Regions from separate parts of the Ruminococcus sp. OA3 genome, predicted to be linked through region 2. Evidence: a T-box and tRNA genes for the amino acid it is inferred to sense, from the RefSeq annotation. Region 2 holds a T-box; the other holds one or more tRNA genes.
What was found. A T-box is a leader RNA that pairs with one kind of tRNA and senses whether it is charged. The one in region 2 lies ahead of pheS (phenylalanine--tRNA ligase subunit alpha), so its partner is inferred to be a tRNA-Phe.
Positions count from the first base shown of each region.

Region 1 (7,471 bases), 1.9 Mb from region 2:
TACCACCATCTATTCAGATTTCCAATTAAGATAAATGATATGTCCAATATAATATTTTGTCTTCTTGTGTACAAGGTCAAATATTTCAAGAAAGCTTGACTGATTTTTATATGTTCATGGTGAATGGTATTTTTTATACTATAGAAAAAGGAACTACTGATCACGGAAACGGAGGAAAAATATATGGCAAGCCTGTCATTAACACACATTAACAAAACATACCCCAATGGATTTGAAGCGGTAAAAGATTTCAATCTGGAAATTGAAGATAAAGAATTTATTATTTTCGTAGGACCTTCCGGATGCGGTAAATCCACCACGCTGCGCATGATCGCCGGTCTTGAAGAGATTTCATCCGGTGAATTAAAAATCGATGAGCAACTTGTCAATGATGTTGAACCTAAAGACAGAGACATCGCAATGGTCTTTCAAAACTATGCCCTTTATCCGCATATGACCGTATATGACAATATGGCATTTGGACTAAAAATGCGTAAAGTTCCCAAAGATAAGATCAAAGAAATGGTTCTTGAGGCTGCCCGCATTCTGGATCTTGAAGATCTGCTGAAACGAAAGCCAAAAGCTCTTTCCGGCGGACAGCGACAGCGTGTTGCAATGGGGAGGGCAATTGTCAGAAATCCTAAGGTATTCCTAATGGATGAACCCCTTTCCAATCTGGATGCCAAGCTGAGAGTTCAGATGCGTATTGAGATCTCAAAGCTTCATCAGAAACTGGGTTCCACCATCATTTATGTAACACACGATCAGACAGAGGCCATGACACTTGGAACAAGAATCGTTGTAATGAAAGACGGCGTGATCCAGCAGGTGGCGTCTCCAAAGGAATTGTATGCACACCCCTGTAATAAATTTGTGGCGGGATTTATCGGCTCACCGCAGATGAATTTTCTGGATGGTGTTATCTCCAGTGAAAATGGGAACGTTTATATTACAATTGGAAAGTGTAAACTACTGATCCCCCCGTCAAGAGCAAAGGCGCTGACAGATAATCAATATATTGGCAAAACCGTTACTCTCGGTATTCGTCCGGAAAACATTCATGATTCTCAGATTTTCCTGGAAACCACGCCGCAAAATGCAGTAGAATCTACTGTTAAGGTATCAGAGCTTTTGGGTGCTGAGGTCTACCTGTATTTTGATGTCGAAGGCACTCAGGTTACTGCACGTGTCAACCCGCGTACAGACCTTAAAGCAGGGGATTCTGTCAGAGTAAATTTTGATATGGAAAAAGCACACTTCTTTGATAAGGATACAGAATTGATCATTAATGTATAGCAGAAAAAAACCTTGAATATCAACTTGTTCAAGGTTTTTTCGTTATATTATTTATAAAAACGGTAATACTTAACAATACACACATTACTGCTGCGGCACGGGAGGTATACATGAATCATATCATCAAAAAACGCTCGTATTTTGAAGGATGGTATCTGAAACAACAGACGGGACATAAATCGATTGCGCTGATCCCATCCTTTCATACGGATGATGACAGGCAGATATCCGCCAGGCTTCAGATTATTACAGAAGATCGTTCCCTGGTGGTTACATTCCCTTCCATAACAATGGATGTGAAACGAAACCATTTTTATGTGCGCATGGGTAACTGCATCTTTTCAGACAAAGGCTGCCGTCTTTCCATACGGGAACAGGGTGTGAATCTTACAGGAAAACTGCGTTATGATTCGGTGGTAAAACCAGCATATAATATTATGGGACCGTTTTGTCTTCTTCCCGGAATGCAGTGCAGGCACAGCATTTTCAGCCTGAATCACCGAGTTGATGGTAAGCTGATATTAGATGAAGAAGACTTTCTGTTTCAAAATGGAACTGGTTATATTGAAGGGGACAGAGGTCAGTCTTTTCCGGACAACTATTTGTGGACACAATATAATGACGACAAAACCTGTATTATGCTGGCTGCAGCCAGTATTCCAGTCTTAAAGTTAAGCTTCTGCGGATGTATAGGAATCGTATGGCTGAATGGCAGGGAATACCGAATCGCAACTTATCTCGGAGCAAGAGTCATCTATGCGGACAAAAAGAAAATCGTAGTAAAACAAAAAGACAGTGTCCTATCGGTACAGCTTATTAAAGGAACACCCCATTCCCTGCAGGCGCCTGTTCAGGGAAAAATGGACCGTACCATCCATGAAAGTCTGGCGTGTACTGTAAAATACCGTTTTACCAGGTGCGGAAAAGTTATGTATGAAGCAATCTGTCCAAATGCAAGCTTTGAAGCAGATATTTATCATGCGTAGATATCACAACATTCAGAATCAATATTATAAGCGGACATTCGCAATATCAACAGGATGCGAATGTCCGCTTAGATAATTATAAAATCTTTTATATAGATATATATACATTTTAATCTGGAAAGACTGAAACAAAAACACAAAAATAGCGCAAACCCTTGGATTTACGCCATTTTTTCCTTATGAGACATCGGGGATTCGAACCCCGGACAACTTGATTAAAAGTCAAGTGCTCTACCAACTGAGCTAATATCCCATTTTACCTGTCATAAGTCAGGTAATGCCTGGTTCCGGAATCGAACCAGAGACACGAGGATTTTCAGTCCTCTGCTCTACCAACTGAGCTAACCAGGCATGTACAAAATATAAAATTATTTTGTTTGAATCTTCAAACAATAATTGCGGGAGTAGGATTTGAACCTACGACCTTCGGGTTATGAGCCCGACGAGCTTCCAGACTGCTCCATCCCGCGATAATATATAAACTTGTATGTTCTCTCAACTAAATTCGCACTAAAGTGCTCATTAAGGTTCGTGAACCACCTCGCACTAAGTTCATGCGGCGCCTGATGGCTTGCATTCACTAAGTTGCTTTCGGTGAGTGTATGGAGAAGGATTCGAACCGTTTTGGTTTTGAACCAAAAAGATTTGTTTCTTTCTCTCAATGGATGGAGAAGGATTCGAACCTTCGAAGGCGTTGCCAACAGATTTACAGTCTGCCCCCTTTGGCCACTCGGGAATCCATCCAAATTATTATTACTCATTGTTTCCAATGAAAGCCGATGATCGGACTCGAACCGATAACCTGCTGATTACAAATCAGCTGCTCTGCCAATTGAGCCACATCGGCACACCTAGTCATCTTAAAAAAAGAATGGGACCTATAGGGCTCGAACCTATGACCCTCTGCTTGTAAGGCAGATGCTCTCCCAGCTGAGCTAAGATCCCATCACAATATAAATATAACTTAAGAGTTATATAACGACCCAGAAGGGACTCGAACCCTCGACCTTCGCCGTGACAGGGCGACGCTCTAACCAACTGAGCCACTGGGCCTTTCTTAGAAGGATATACCTTCAAAACCGCATACACTATTACATCCATCCACGCTTCTACCGTCTTCTTTCGGGTCATTCGATCTCCGCTTCTCTTGCTTCCTTCTGCTTATGCAGGGGAAGTTCGATCTCGCTTTGCTCTATCGAACGACCTTCACACTAAGTTCCTGCTTCGACTTCGTCTTGCACTCCCTAAGTGTTCAGGTCAAACCCTCGACCGATTAGTAGCAGTCAGCTCCATACATTGCTGCACTTCCACCTCTGCCCTATCTACCTCGTCGTCTTCAAGGGGTCTTACTACTTTACGTATGGGATATCTCATCTTGAGGGGGGCTTCACGCTTAGATGCCTTCAGCGTTTATCCCTTCCCGACTTGGCTACCCGGCCATGCTCCTGGCGGAACAACCGGTACACCAGTGGTCAGTCCAACCCGGTCCTCTCGTACTAAGGTCAGCTCCTCTCAAATATCCTACGCCCACGCCGGATAGGGACCGAACTGTCTCACGACGTTCTGAACCCAGCTCGCGTACCGCTTTAATGGGCGAACAGCCCAACCCTTGGGACCTACTACAGCCCCAGGATGCGATGAGCCGACATCGAGGTGCCAAACCACTCCGTCGATGTGAACTCTTGGGAGTGATAAGCCTGTTATCCCCAGGGTAGCTTTTATCCGTTGAGCGATGGCATTCCCACTTAAAACCACCGGATCACTAAGTCCTACTTTCGTACCTGCTCCACCCGTCGGTGTCGCAGTCAAGCTCCCTTCTGCCTTTGCACTCTGCGAATGGTTTCCAACCATTCTGAGGGAACCTTTGAGCGCCTCCGATACCCTTTCGGAGGCGACCGCCCCAGTCAAACTCCCCACCTGACATTGTCCCCCAGCCGGGTCACGGCTGTTGGTTAGAAATCCAATACTGCAAGGGTGGTATCCCAACATTGACTCCACACAAACTGGCGTTCGTGCTTCTTCGTCTCCCACCTATCCTGTACATGCAATACCGAATCCCAGTATCAAGCTGGAGTAAAGCTCCATGGGGTCTTTCCGTCCTGGCGCAGGTAACCAGCATCTTCACTGGTACTTCAATTTCACCGGATGCATTGTCGAGACAGTGCTCAAATCATTACGCCTTTCGTGCGGGTCGGAACTTACCCGACAAGGAATTTCGCTACCTTAGGACCGTTATAGTTACGGCCGCCGTTTACTGGGGCTTAAATTCAAAGCTTCGCCTTGCGGCTAACCTCTCCTCTTAACCTTCCAGCACCGGGCAGGCGTCAGCCCATATACCTCACCTTTCGGTTTTGCATAGACCTGTGTTTTTGCTAAACAGTTGCTTGAGCCTATTCTCTGCGGCCATCTTTCGATGGCACCCCTTCTCCCGAAGTTACGGGGTCATTTTGCCGAGTTCCTTAACAATGCTTCTTCCGTCGGCCTTAGGATTCTCTCCTCATCCACCTGTGTCGGTTTACGGTACGGGTACACGGTAAACAATAGCGGCTTTTCTTGATACATGGCTCATGCACTTCCCTACTTTATTTCGGTCCGCATCACGCCTTCGGATTGTAAGGCGGATTTGCCTGCCTTACTCCTACCTCGCTTGCCCCTGGATTCCATTCCAGGGTTGCACTTTCCACATATGTCCCCACAGTTCTGTTACCTTGCAGTACAGGAATCTCAACCTGTTGTCCATCGACTACGGCTTTCGCCCTCGCCTTAGGCCCCGACTTACCCAGAGCAGATCAGCTTTACTCTGGAAACCTTGGATATTCGGCCGAGAGGATTCTCACCTCTCTCTCGCTACTCATTCCGGCATTCTCTCTTCAAGACTCTCCACGGCTCCTTACGGTACCGCTTCTTCGCGTCTTCAATGCTCCTCTACCGATGGTATTGCTACCATCCCACGGCTTCGGTGTTGTGTTTCAGCCCCGGACATTTTCGGCGCAGGACCTCTCGACTAGTGAGCTATTACGCACTCTTTGAATGTATGGCTGCTTCTGAGCCAACATCCTAGTTGTCTTCGAAATCCCACATCCTTTTCCACTTAACACACACTTTGGGACCTTAGCCGGTGGTCTGGGCTCTTTCCCTTTTGACTATCCAACTTATCTCGTATAGTCTGACTCCCATGAATCATCTTACTGGCATTCGGAGTTTGATATTCTTCGGTAAGCTTTGACGCCCCCTAGGAAATTCAGTGCTCTACCTCCAAAAGACTCTCATGAGGCTAGCCCTAAAGCTATTTCGAGGAGAACCAGCTATCTCCGGGTTCGATTGGAATTTCTCCCCTATCCACACCTCATCGCCACCCTTTTCAACGGATGTGCGTTCGGTCCTCCATTGCCTTTTACGGCAACTTCAACCTGGACATGGATAGATCACCCGGTTTCGGGTCTACTCTGACTGACTTAATCGCCCTATTAAGACTTGGTTTCCCTTCGGCTCCACACCTTGAAGTGCTTAACCTTGCCAGCCAGCGTAACTCGCCGGACCGTTCTACAAAAAGTACGCGGTTCCACCTGTAAAGTGGTTCCACAGTTTGTAAACACAGGGTTTCAGGTTCTCTTTCACTCCCCTCCCGGGGTCCTTTTCACCTTTCCTTCACAGTACTATGCGCTATCGGTCACTAAGGAGTATTTAGCCTTGGGGGGTGGTCCCCCCGACTTCCCGCAAGGTTTCTCGTGTCTCGCGGTACTTTGGATCCTGCTCGCTCTCGCCTGCTTTCGTATACGGGGCTTTCACCCTCTCTGGCTGGCTTTCCCAAAACCATTCTACTAGCATTGAAGTCACTTTCTGCAGTCCGTAACCCCAGCATGCACGCATGCTGGTTTAGGCTCCTTCCATTTCGCTCGCCGCTACTTTGGAAATCGATGTTTCTTTCTTTTCCTCCGGGTACTTAGATGTTTCAGTTCCCCGGGTTCCCCTCCATACGTTATGAATTGGCGTATGGATACATACCGTTTGGGTATGCAGGTTTCCCCATTCAGAGATCTCCGGATCGTAGGATATTTGCTCCTCCCCGAAGCTTTTCGCAGCTTATCACGTCTTTCATCGGCTCTTAGTGCCAAGGCATCCACCCTGCGCTCTTTCTTGTTTGACCTTCCTGCTCCAATAGCGTTTGGAACAGTCGGTACTTGCGATGCTTTCGCATCGAGCGTTTCGTTTCATTGCGTTTACAATGTTTGATTCACCACATGCATCTCTGCCTGTGGTTCCTCGGATGTCTTTTCCTATCTCTAACGTTTCTTGCTTATCAGCTTCGCTGATAAGAGATGTTATCAATATAGATATTTTCGTATATGCGGTTTTCAAGGTACATACGCGAAACACTTCCCTGATGGGAACACAGGAAACAAGGTTTGTGCGGTCAGGTTCGCCTGTCCGTGCAAAGATTCTTTCATGTATTGGCATGTAATGTCACGACTGAGGGATCTTTGATCCCGATGTCCGCTCACATCGTCCGCCTTCGTCTCGCCGGCTGTTTTATCAGCCATCAGAAACAACAAACTTCTTTGTTCTCTCTGATCACTGGTAAAACCAGTTATGTAAAACAACACTTCCCTGCTGTTGTAGGTTGGCACGCTTCTGTGGGTGCCCGTTTTATCTCAAAAAGCGTTTCCCACACTTTTTAAAGGGTTCTGGCAGCCACCTACTCTCCCACACCGTCACCAGTGCAGTACCATCGGCCGCTTAAGTCTTAACCATCGTGTTCGGGATGGGTACGGGTGTTTCCCCTAAGCGCATCGCCACCAGAAGCTTTGAACACTTAGCGAGGCCCTTTTGAGCTTAGTGTGAAAGCTGTTCCACGTCAGTGGAACTTCCTCTGCTTACGTTGTGTAGTAAGCTGCTCTTTTTTTCCTCACCAGTGCGTTATCTCTTCGATAACTCAACAGTAAAACACATCTCTTCACCGTGGTCACTAACCTTATGCTTCGCTTTCGCTCGCATTCGCTAAGTGTCCAGGCGGGCTTTCGCACTAGATTCGACCTTCGCCTTCCGGCTCGTTCTCATCAAATGCTCAATGCCTACTTCTTCTTCCTTAGAAAGGAGGTGATCCAGCCGCACCTTCCGATACGGCTACCTTGTTACGACTTCACCCCAGTTATCGGCTCCACCTTCGACTGCTCCCTCCTTACGGTTGG
Region 1 is NZ_JAKNTO010000001.1:690,783-698,253, reverse strand. Features, by position in the region: gene ugpC (sn-glycerol-3-phosphate ABC transporter ATP-binding protein UgpC) at 184-1,296, shown strand; gene MCG98_RS03255 (hypothetical protein) at 1,407-2,282, shown strand; tRNA gene MCG98_RS03250 (tRNA-Lys) at 2,463-2,535, opposite strand; tRNA gene MCG98_RS03245 (tRNA-Phe) at 2,561-2,633, opposite strand; tRNA gene MCG98_RS03240 (tRNA-Met) at 2,679-2,752, opposite strand; tRNA gene MCG98_RS03235 (tRNA-Tyr) at 2,945-3,026, opposite strand; tRNA gene MCG98_RS03230 (tRNA-Thr) at 3,057-3,129, opposite strand; tRNA gene MCG98_RS03225 (tRNA-Val) at 3,155-3,227, opposite strand; tRNA gene MCG98_RS03220 (tRNA-Asp) at 3,262-3,335, opposite strand; rRNA gene MCG98_RS03215 (23S ribosomal RNA) at 3,536-6,429, opposite strand; rRNA gene rrf (5S ribosomal RNA) at 6,966-7,083, opposite strand; rRNA gene MCG98_RS03205 (16S ribosomal RNA) at 7,373-7,471, opposite strand, start outside.
Region 1: it encodes a tRNA-Phe, which carries the amino acid that the T-box ahead of pheS (phenylalanine--tRNA ligase subunit alpha) is inferred to sense. The anticodon was not compared.

Region 2 (7,471 bases):
GTTATCTCATCATGGAGAATCGCGTCAAAGAAAATACGTTCCAAATATTCAAACTTTGCATACATCCCCTGCGACGCCCAGACAAGGGCACTGCGTACATACGCGGAATGTACCTTAAATAACTCGTGATCCACCTCAAAACCGAGTGACTTTGCAAGCAATACTGCAAAGACGATAACGCTGTGGGTATTTCCCTCCCGAAAGGGATGCGTCTGCCAAATCTGGGCGATAATTAAATGTTTATACGATTTTGTAGGTTATCTGGTTGGGATATTTTCTATTTTTAGTGAGCTTCTCTGGAAATCAGGTGCCAAAAACCCGCAAAAGCCCAGTAAGACTGTGCCTCTGCGGGTTCTCTTTATCGATTATTTTTTACTCATCCAATGTACATTGCATCTCCGAACGAGAAAAAACGATATCTCTCTCTCACGGCTTCCTCGTACGCCCTCATGATATTCTCCCTGCCTGCAAGTGCCGATACCAGCATCATCAGCGTGGATTCCGGAAGATGGAAATTTGTGATCAGGCCATCTATCATTTTAAATCTATAGCCAGGATATATAAAAATATCCGTCCATCCGCTTCCCGCATTCAGAATTCCATCATCGCCCGTGGCCGATTCCAGCGTCCGGCAGCTCGTCGTACCGACAGCAATCACACGATGTCCCGAAGCTCTTGTTTCGTTGACCAGTTCTGCCTGATCCTCTTCAACGATATAAAACTCCGAATGCATATGGTGGTCCGTCACGTCATCTACCTTGACAGGACGAAAGGTTCCAAGCCCCACATGAAGTGTCACATGGGCAATCTGAACCCCCATTTGCTTTACCTCTTCCAGCAGTTCCTGCGTAAAGTGGAGTCCGGCAGTCGGAGCTGCAGCTGAACCGTCATGTTTTGCATAGACTGTCTGGTATCTGTTTTTATCCTGCAGTTTATGCGTAATATACGGGGGAAGAGGCATCTCTCCGAGTACATCCAGTATTTCTTCAAAAATCCCGTCATACGTAAACTGAATCAGACGGTTTCCCTCTTCCACGATATCCAGGACTTCACCTTTCAAAACCCCGTCTCCGAAGATAAGCTTTGTGCCTGGTTTTGCCTTTTTGCCCGGTTTTACCAGAGTTTCCCAGATATCATTCTCCCTGCGCTTTAGCAGCAGGATTTCTATATGTGCGTCGGTTCCCTCCTTTCGGCCAAACAGACGTGCCGGGATAACTTTCGTGTCGTTGATCACAAGGCAGTCGCCCGGATGCAGATACGTGAGGATATCCGTAAACCTGCGGTGTTTGATCTCTCCGCCCTCTTTGTTAAGACATAACAGTCTGGAATCGGAACGGTTGGGAAGCGGGTCCTGAGCAATCAGTTCCTCCGGCAGTTCATAATAAAAGTCTGATGTTTTCATATGTCACTCTCCCCCAGGTAAAATATCCGGTCTTCTTCCAGGATACTGGCAGTCCCGTTCTTCACTTCCACGATCGACACTCCGCAGTTCGGAGGCACGTGTCCACGCCAGAATGACGGCGTAAAGTCCTGATAAAAGTAATTCATCAGTGCACGCAGCGTACATCCATGTGTCGAGAGCAGTACCGTATCCTGCTCATTTTTCAGTTCATGAAGCAGTTCATCCATGAAATGCTCCGTACGCCTGCAGACTTCCATGACGCTTTCTCCTCCTCTTGGAGGAGTGAATTGAAATGGATCCCGGAAAAACTGTTCAAAAGAATCCGATGGAATCTCATAATTGTCTCTGCTGCAGGAAAGACCTTCCCACTCTCCAAAGCTGATCTCTTTAAGGCGATCTTCTTTTACGATCGGAAGCTGCCTTTCTCCTGCAACCAGTTCTGCCGTCTGTACAGCCCTTTTAAGCGGACTTGTGTAAATCCTGGTAAATGGAATATCCCGCATCGCTTCGCCCGTCTCCCGGGCAAGTGATATCCCGTTTTCATTTAATGGAATATCACTCATGCCCTGAAGCCTGGCCTGCGTGTTCCAGGTCGTTTCTCCATGTCGTATTACATATAATCTCATAAAACACCTGTTACTGTCTGAGGACAGCTCCCAAATCTTCCAAACCATTCAGTATCTTTTTCATTGCAGCAGTGATATCTGCTTCCTCAAGAGTTCTGTCAGCGGCACGGAACGTAATCGAATATGCAACTGATTTAAAGCCGTCTTCAATCTGGCTTCCCTCATATACATCGAACAGCTGATAGCTTTCCAGAATTTTTCCGCTGCGCTGTTCAATCACAGCTTCAATCTGACCGACGAGAATTTCTTTTGGCAGTACCATACTGATATCACGTGTCACCGCGGGGTATTTTGCAATGCCTGTATATTTTCTGTCATATGATGCAAATTCAAGTACTTTTAAGATGTCGACAACTGCCACATACACACGTGTTCCGATATCATAGTTATCAGCAACATCCGGATGTACCTCTCCAAGATATCCGATATTTACGCCATCGTAAATAACATTTGCCTGCCTGCCCGGATGCAGGAACGTCTTCCCTGCCTGCGGGTCATATTGCGGCTTCCTGTGCATTCCCACCTTCTCCAGAAACTCTTCGATGACGCCTTTCATCGTGAAAAAGTCTCCGTCTCCGTACATTCCGAGAGTAAGCATCATTCTCTCTTCGGGCAGCTCTTCAAGCGGCAGCTGTCCTGGAATATAAATGTTGCCAAGCTCGTACAGCTTCACATTCTTATTTCTGCGGTTGTAATTGGTGGACAGTGAAGTCAGCATCCCGTTCAGAGAAATTGTACGCATGATACTGAAATCCTCGCCCAGCGGATTCATGATCGTCACTGCCCTCCTGAGCGGACTGTCCGGTGTAATCAGCAGCTTATCAAATACCTTCGGACTTTCAAATGAGTAGCACATCCCCTGTGAGAATCCGCAGTATTCTGCTACGTCTCTGGCGGTTTCCTCAATGCGCATTTTAAATGAAATCTTACCGGTTGTAGCCTCCCCGCTCGGAAGTGTAGTGGGGATGTTGTCATACCCGTAAAAACGTGCAACTTCTTCCGCCAGATCTGCTGTCCGGAAAATATCGTGTCTGAATGTGGGAGCCACAATCTCATTTGTTCTCTCATCATACACCAGTTCTACACGTTTCAGATACTCCAGCATCTGTTCTTTTGGAATATCAGTGCCGAGCAGTGCATTAATCTTCTCCGGCTCAAACGGTACGCGCACAGGTTCTTTCTTTTTTGTATAAACGTCTGCGGTGCCTCCGACGACTTCGCCTGCACCCAGCTCTTCCATCAGCTGGCATGCACGGTCGATTGCGGCTTTCGCATTATTGGGATCCAGACCCTTTTCGAATTTCCCGGAAGCATCCGTACGCAGGCCGACACGTTTGCTGGACAGTCGGATATTCGTTCCGTCAAAACAGGCAGCCTCGAACAGGACTGTTTTGACAGAATCTGTGATCATGGAATTTTCGCCGCCCATGATGCCTGCAATACCCACTGGTTTCTCGGCATCGCAGATCATCAGAACTGAATCATCCATTTTGCGCTCCTGGCCATCCAGAGTCACAAAGTTCTCATCTTTTGCCGCACGCCTTACGATGATTTCATGTCCCGCAATCATATCAAGATCATACGCGTGCATCGGCTGTCCATACTCCTCCATCACGTAGTTTGTGATATCTACAAGGTTGTTGATCGGACGGATGCCATTCGTCGCCAGGCATCTCTGCATCCATTTTGGTGATGGTCCGACCTTGACATTTTTCACCACGCGCGCACAGTATCTCGGACAGAGATCCTCATCTTTAACCGTCACTTTGATATAGTCATTGACATCCTCATCATTTCCGGTCTCATTTACAGCAGGCGGATGAAATTCTTTTCTGAAGGTAGCAGCAGCTTCACGTGCGATTCCGATCACACTGTAGCAGTCCACACGGTTAGAAGTCACCTCATACTCAAATACAACATCTTCGAGGCCCAGCGCTTTGATGGCACTCTCACCAACCACGGAATCCTCCGGGAAAATATAGATACCATACTCCGGAGCTTCCGGGTACATGTCTCTTGTACTTCCGAGCTCCTCGATGGAACACATCATACCGTAAGACTCGATCCCTCTTAGTTTCCCTTTTTTGATCTTGATACCGCCCGGTGTCTTCTTTCCATCGTGTCCTCCTGCCACACGGCCTCCGTCCAGGACAACCGGCACTTTGTCTCCTTCTTTCACATTCGGAGCTCCGGTCACAATCTGTACATTTTCGGTTCCCACATTTACCTGACAGATAATCAGTTTATCCGCATCCGGATGCCTCTCGATTCTCTCGATCTGCCCGATGACAATATCCGACAGATCTGCATCCAGCTCCTCATACCCTTCTACTTTCGTTCCGGAAAGTGTCATGGCGTCTGTATATTCCTGCGCCGTCACATCCAGATCCGGCACATATTGTTTGATCCATGATAACGATGTATTCAATTTTTCTTCCTCCTGAATTTTAGATCATAACTACGCGTCTGCGCTTAGAACTGTTTTAAGAAACGGTCATCATTTTCATACAACAGTCTCATATCATCAATCTCATACTTTAATAATGCGATACGTTCCAGTCCGACCCCAAAAGCAAAACCTGTATATTCATCCGGATCAATGCCGCACATCTCCAGCACATGCGGATGAACCATACCACAGCCCAGGATCTCGATCCAGCCGGACCCTTTACAGAAACGGCAGCCGCTCCCGCCACATTTGAAGCAGGTTACATCAACCTCCGCACTCGGTTCTGTAAACGGGAAATGATGCGGACGGAATTTGGTTCTCGTCTCCTCACCGAACAGTTCCTTTGCAAACTCCTCCAGCGTTCCTTTCAGATCCGCAAATGTAATATTCCTGTCAACAACAAGACCTTCAATCTGATGGAATGACGGGGAATGTGTTGCATCCACTTCGTCGGAACGGAATACGCGTCCAGGTGCAATCATACGGATCGGAAGCTTCCCCTCCTCCATGACACGTGCCTGTACCGGGGATGTCTGGGTGCGCAGCACAATGTCTTTATTGATATAGAATGTATCCTGCTCATCCTTTGCCGGATGATTGGCAGGAATATTCAGTTTTTCAAAATTGTACATGTCGTACTCCACCTCTGGGCCTTCCACAACCTCGTACCCCATGCCGATGAAAATCCTCTCTACTTCTTCCAGTGCGATCGTATTCGGATGCCGATGACCCACTCTGGCGCGCTTGGCCGGGAGTGTGACATCGATCACTTCCTCTTTCATCTGGTGTTCACGGATCGCCCTTTCCAGGCGCACCTTTGTTTCTTCCAGATACTGCTCGATCTTTTCCCTTGTCTCGTTGACCATCTGTCCCACTTTCGGACGATCTTCCGCCGCAACATCCTTCATGCCCTTCAAAACAGAAGTTAACTTTCCTTTTTTTCCAAGAAAGCTGACACGCACATCATTTAACTTGTCAAGAGCATCCGAATCCTGAATGTTCTGTGTTGCCTCATCCAGAATTGCCTGCAATCTGTCTTTCATACTTTCACTCATGGTTCATTCTCCTTATCGATAGATTAATTTTCCATTTAATAAAAACGCCGTACGATCCCGGGGAGCGCTTTTATTGTACAGGGGACGAAGTTTCCAAAACAATTAAAAAAACTCCGTCCGCAAAAGGGACGAAGTTTGAAATCCGTGGTACCACCCTGATTCCCGGTTTTCACCGGGCACTCAAACAGCTTAACGCGCTCCGTACGGCATCTCCTACTTGATTTCAGAAATGCAGCTCCAGTGGGAATCTCAATATGTATCTGAACTCAAGGAGGCTTTCAGCCGGTGACCTCCCCTCTCTGATAGAAAATACATATCTACTGACACTTTCATCGCCGATATTTGTATAATTACTAATTTTAACACAAAGACCCGATGTGTCAAGAGAATTTTACTTTTTTTTATCTTTTTATGCTTTTCAAATAGAAAACACCGCATGCAAAATCCTTTTCTGATCTGCATACGGCATTTTTAATTATCAGTCTGTTTTATAACTGAGGTCCTGCAGAAACTAATGCTTTTCCTGCTTCATTGCCCTCATATTTTGCAAAGTTCTTTATAAATCTCTGTGCCAGGTCTTTCGCCTTCGTCTCCCACTCAGAAGCGTCTGCGTAGGTATCGCGTGGATCAAGGATCTTAGGATCTACGGACGGAAGCTCTGTCGGAATATCAAAATTAAAGAATGGAAGTTTTTTCGTCGGTGCTGTTGCAATGGATCCATCCAGAATTGCGTCGATGATACCACGAGTGTCACGGATGGAGATACGTTTTCCCGAACCATTCCATCCGGTGTTCACAAGGTATGCCTTTGCACCGCTCTCCTGCATTTTCTTAACAAGTTCCTCTGCGTATTTTGTCGGATGCAGTTCCAAGAATGCCTGACCGAAGCAAGCGGAGAAAGTAGGCGTCGGTTCAGTGATTCCACGCTCTGTACCGGCAAGTTTTGCCGTGAATCCAGACAGGAAATAATACTGTGTCTGTTCTGGAGTTAAAACAGATACAGGAGGAAGAACGCCGAATGCATCCGCAGACAGGAAGATCACATCCTTTGCTGCCGGAGCTGTTGAAACCGGACGAACAATATTTTCGATATGGTCAATCGGATAAGATACACGCGTATTCTCCGTCACGCTCTTGTCATCAAAGTCAATCTTACCGTCAGCATCAAGCGTAACGTTCTCCAGAAGAGCATTGCGTTTGATTGCATTGTAAATGTCCGGCTCAGACTCTTTGTCAAGGTTGATTACTTTAGCGTAGCATCCACCCTCAAAGTTGAATACCCCTTTATCATCCCAGCCATGCTCGTCATCTCCGATGAGAAGACGTTTCGGATCTGTTGACAGTGTGGTCTTTCCTGTTCCGGAAAGTCCGAAGAAAATTGCAGTATTCTCACCGTTCAGATCAGTGTTTGCAGAGCAGTGCATGGAAGCAATGCCTTTAAGCGGCAGGTAGTAGTTCATCATGGAGAACATACCCTTTTTCATCTCACCGCCGTACCAGGAATTCACGATAACCTGCTCACGGCTGGTGATGTTGAACATTACAGCGGTCTCTGAATTCAGGCCCAGCTCTTTATAATTCTCTACTTTTGCCTTTGAAGCGTTGTACACAACAAAATCCGGCTTAAAGTTTTCCAGTTCCTCTGCTGTAGGCTGGATAAACATGTTCTTAACAAAGTGAGCCTGCCATGCCACCTCAACAATAAAACGGATCGCCATCCGGGTATCCTCATTGGCACCGCAGAATGCGTCTACAACAAAAAGTCTTTTGTTGGAAAGTTCTTCCTTGGCAATTTTCATTACCACATCCCATGCTTCCTGGCTGGCGGGATGATTGTCATTCTTATACTCATCAGAAGTCCACCATACAGTGTCCTTAGAATTCTCATCCATGACAATGAATTTGTCTTTCGGTGAACGTCCCGTGTAAATACCGGTCA
Region 2 is NZ_JAKNTO010000001.1:2,622,536-2,630,006, reverse strand. Features, by position in the region: gene MCG98_RS11790 (hypothetical protein) at 1-65, opposite strand, end outside; gene queA (tRNA preQ1(34) S-adenosylmethionine ribosyltransferase-isomerase QueA) at 377-1,402, opposite strand; gene MCG98_RS11780 (histidine phosphatase family protein) at 1,399-2,028, opposite strand; gene pheT (phenylalanine--tRNA ligase subunit beta) at 2,039-4,456, opposite strand; gene pheS (phenylalanine--tRNA ligase subunit alpha) at 4,501-5,520, opposite strand; T-box leader at 5,654-5,874, opposite strand; gene pckA (phosphoenolpyruvate carboxykinase (ATP)) at 6,021-7,471, opposite strand, start outside.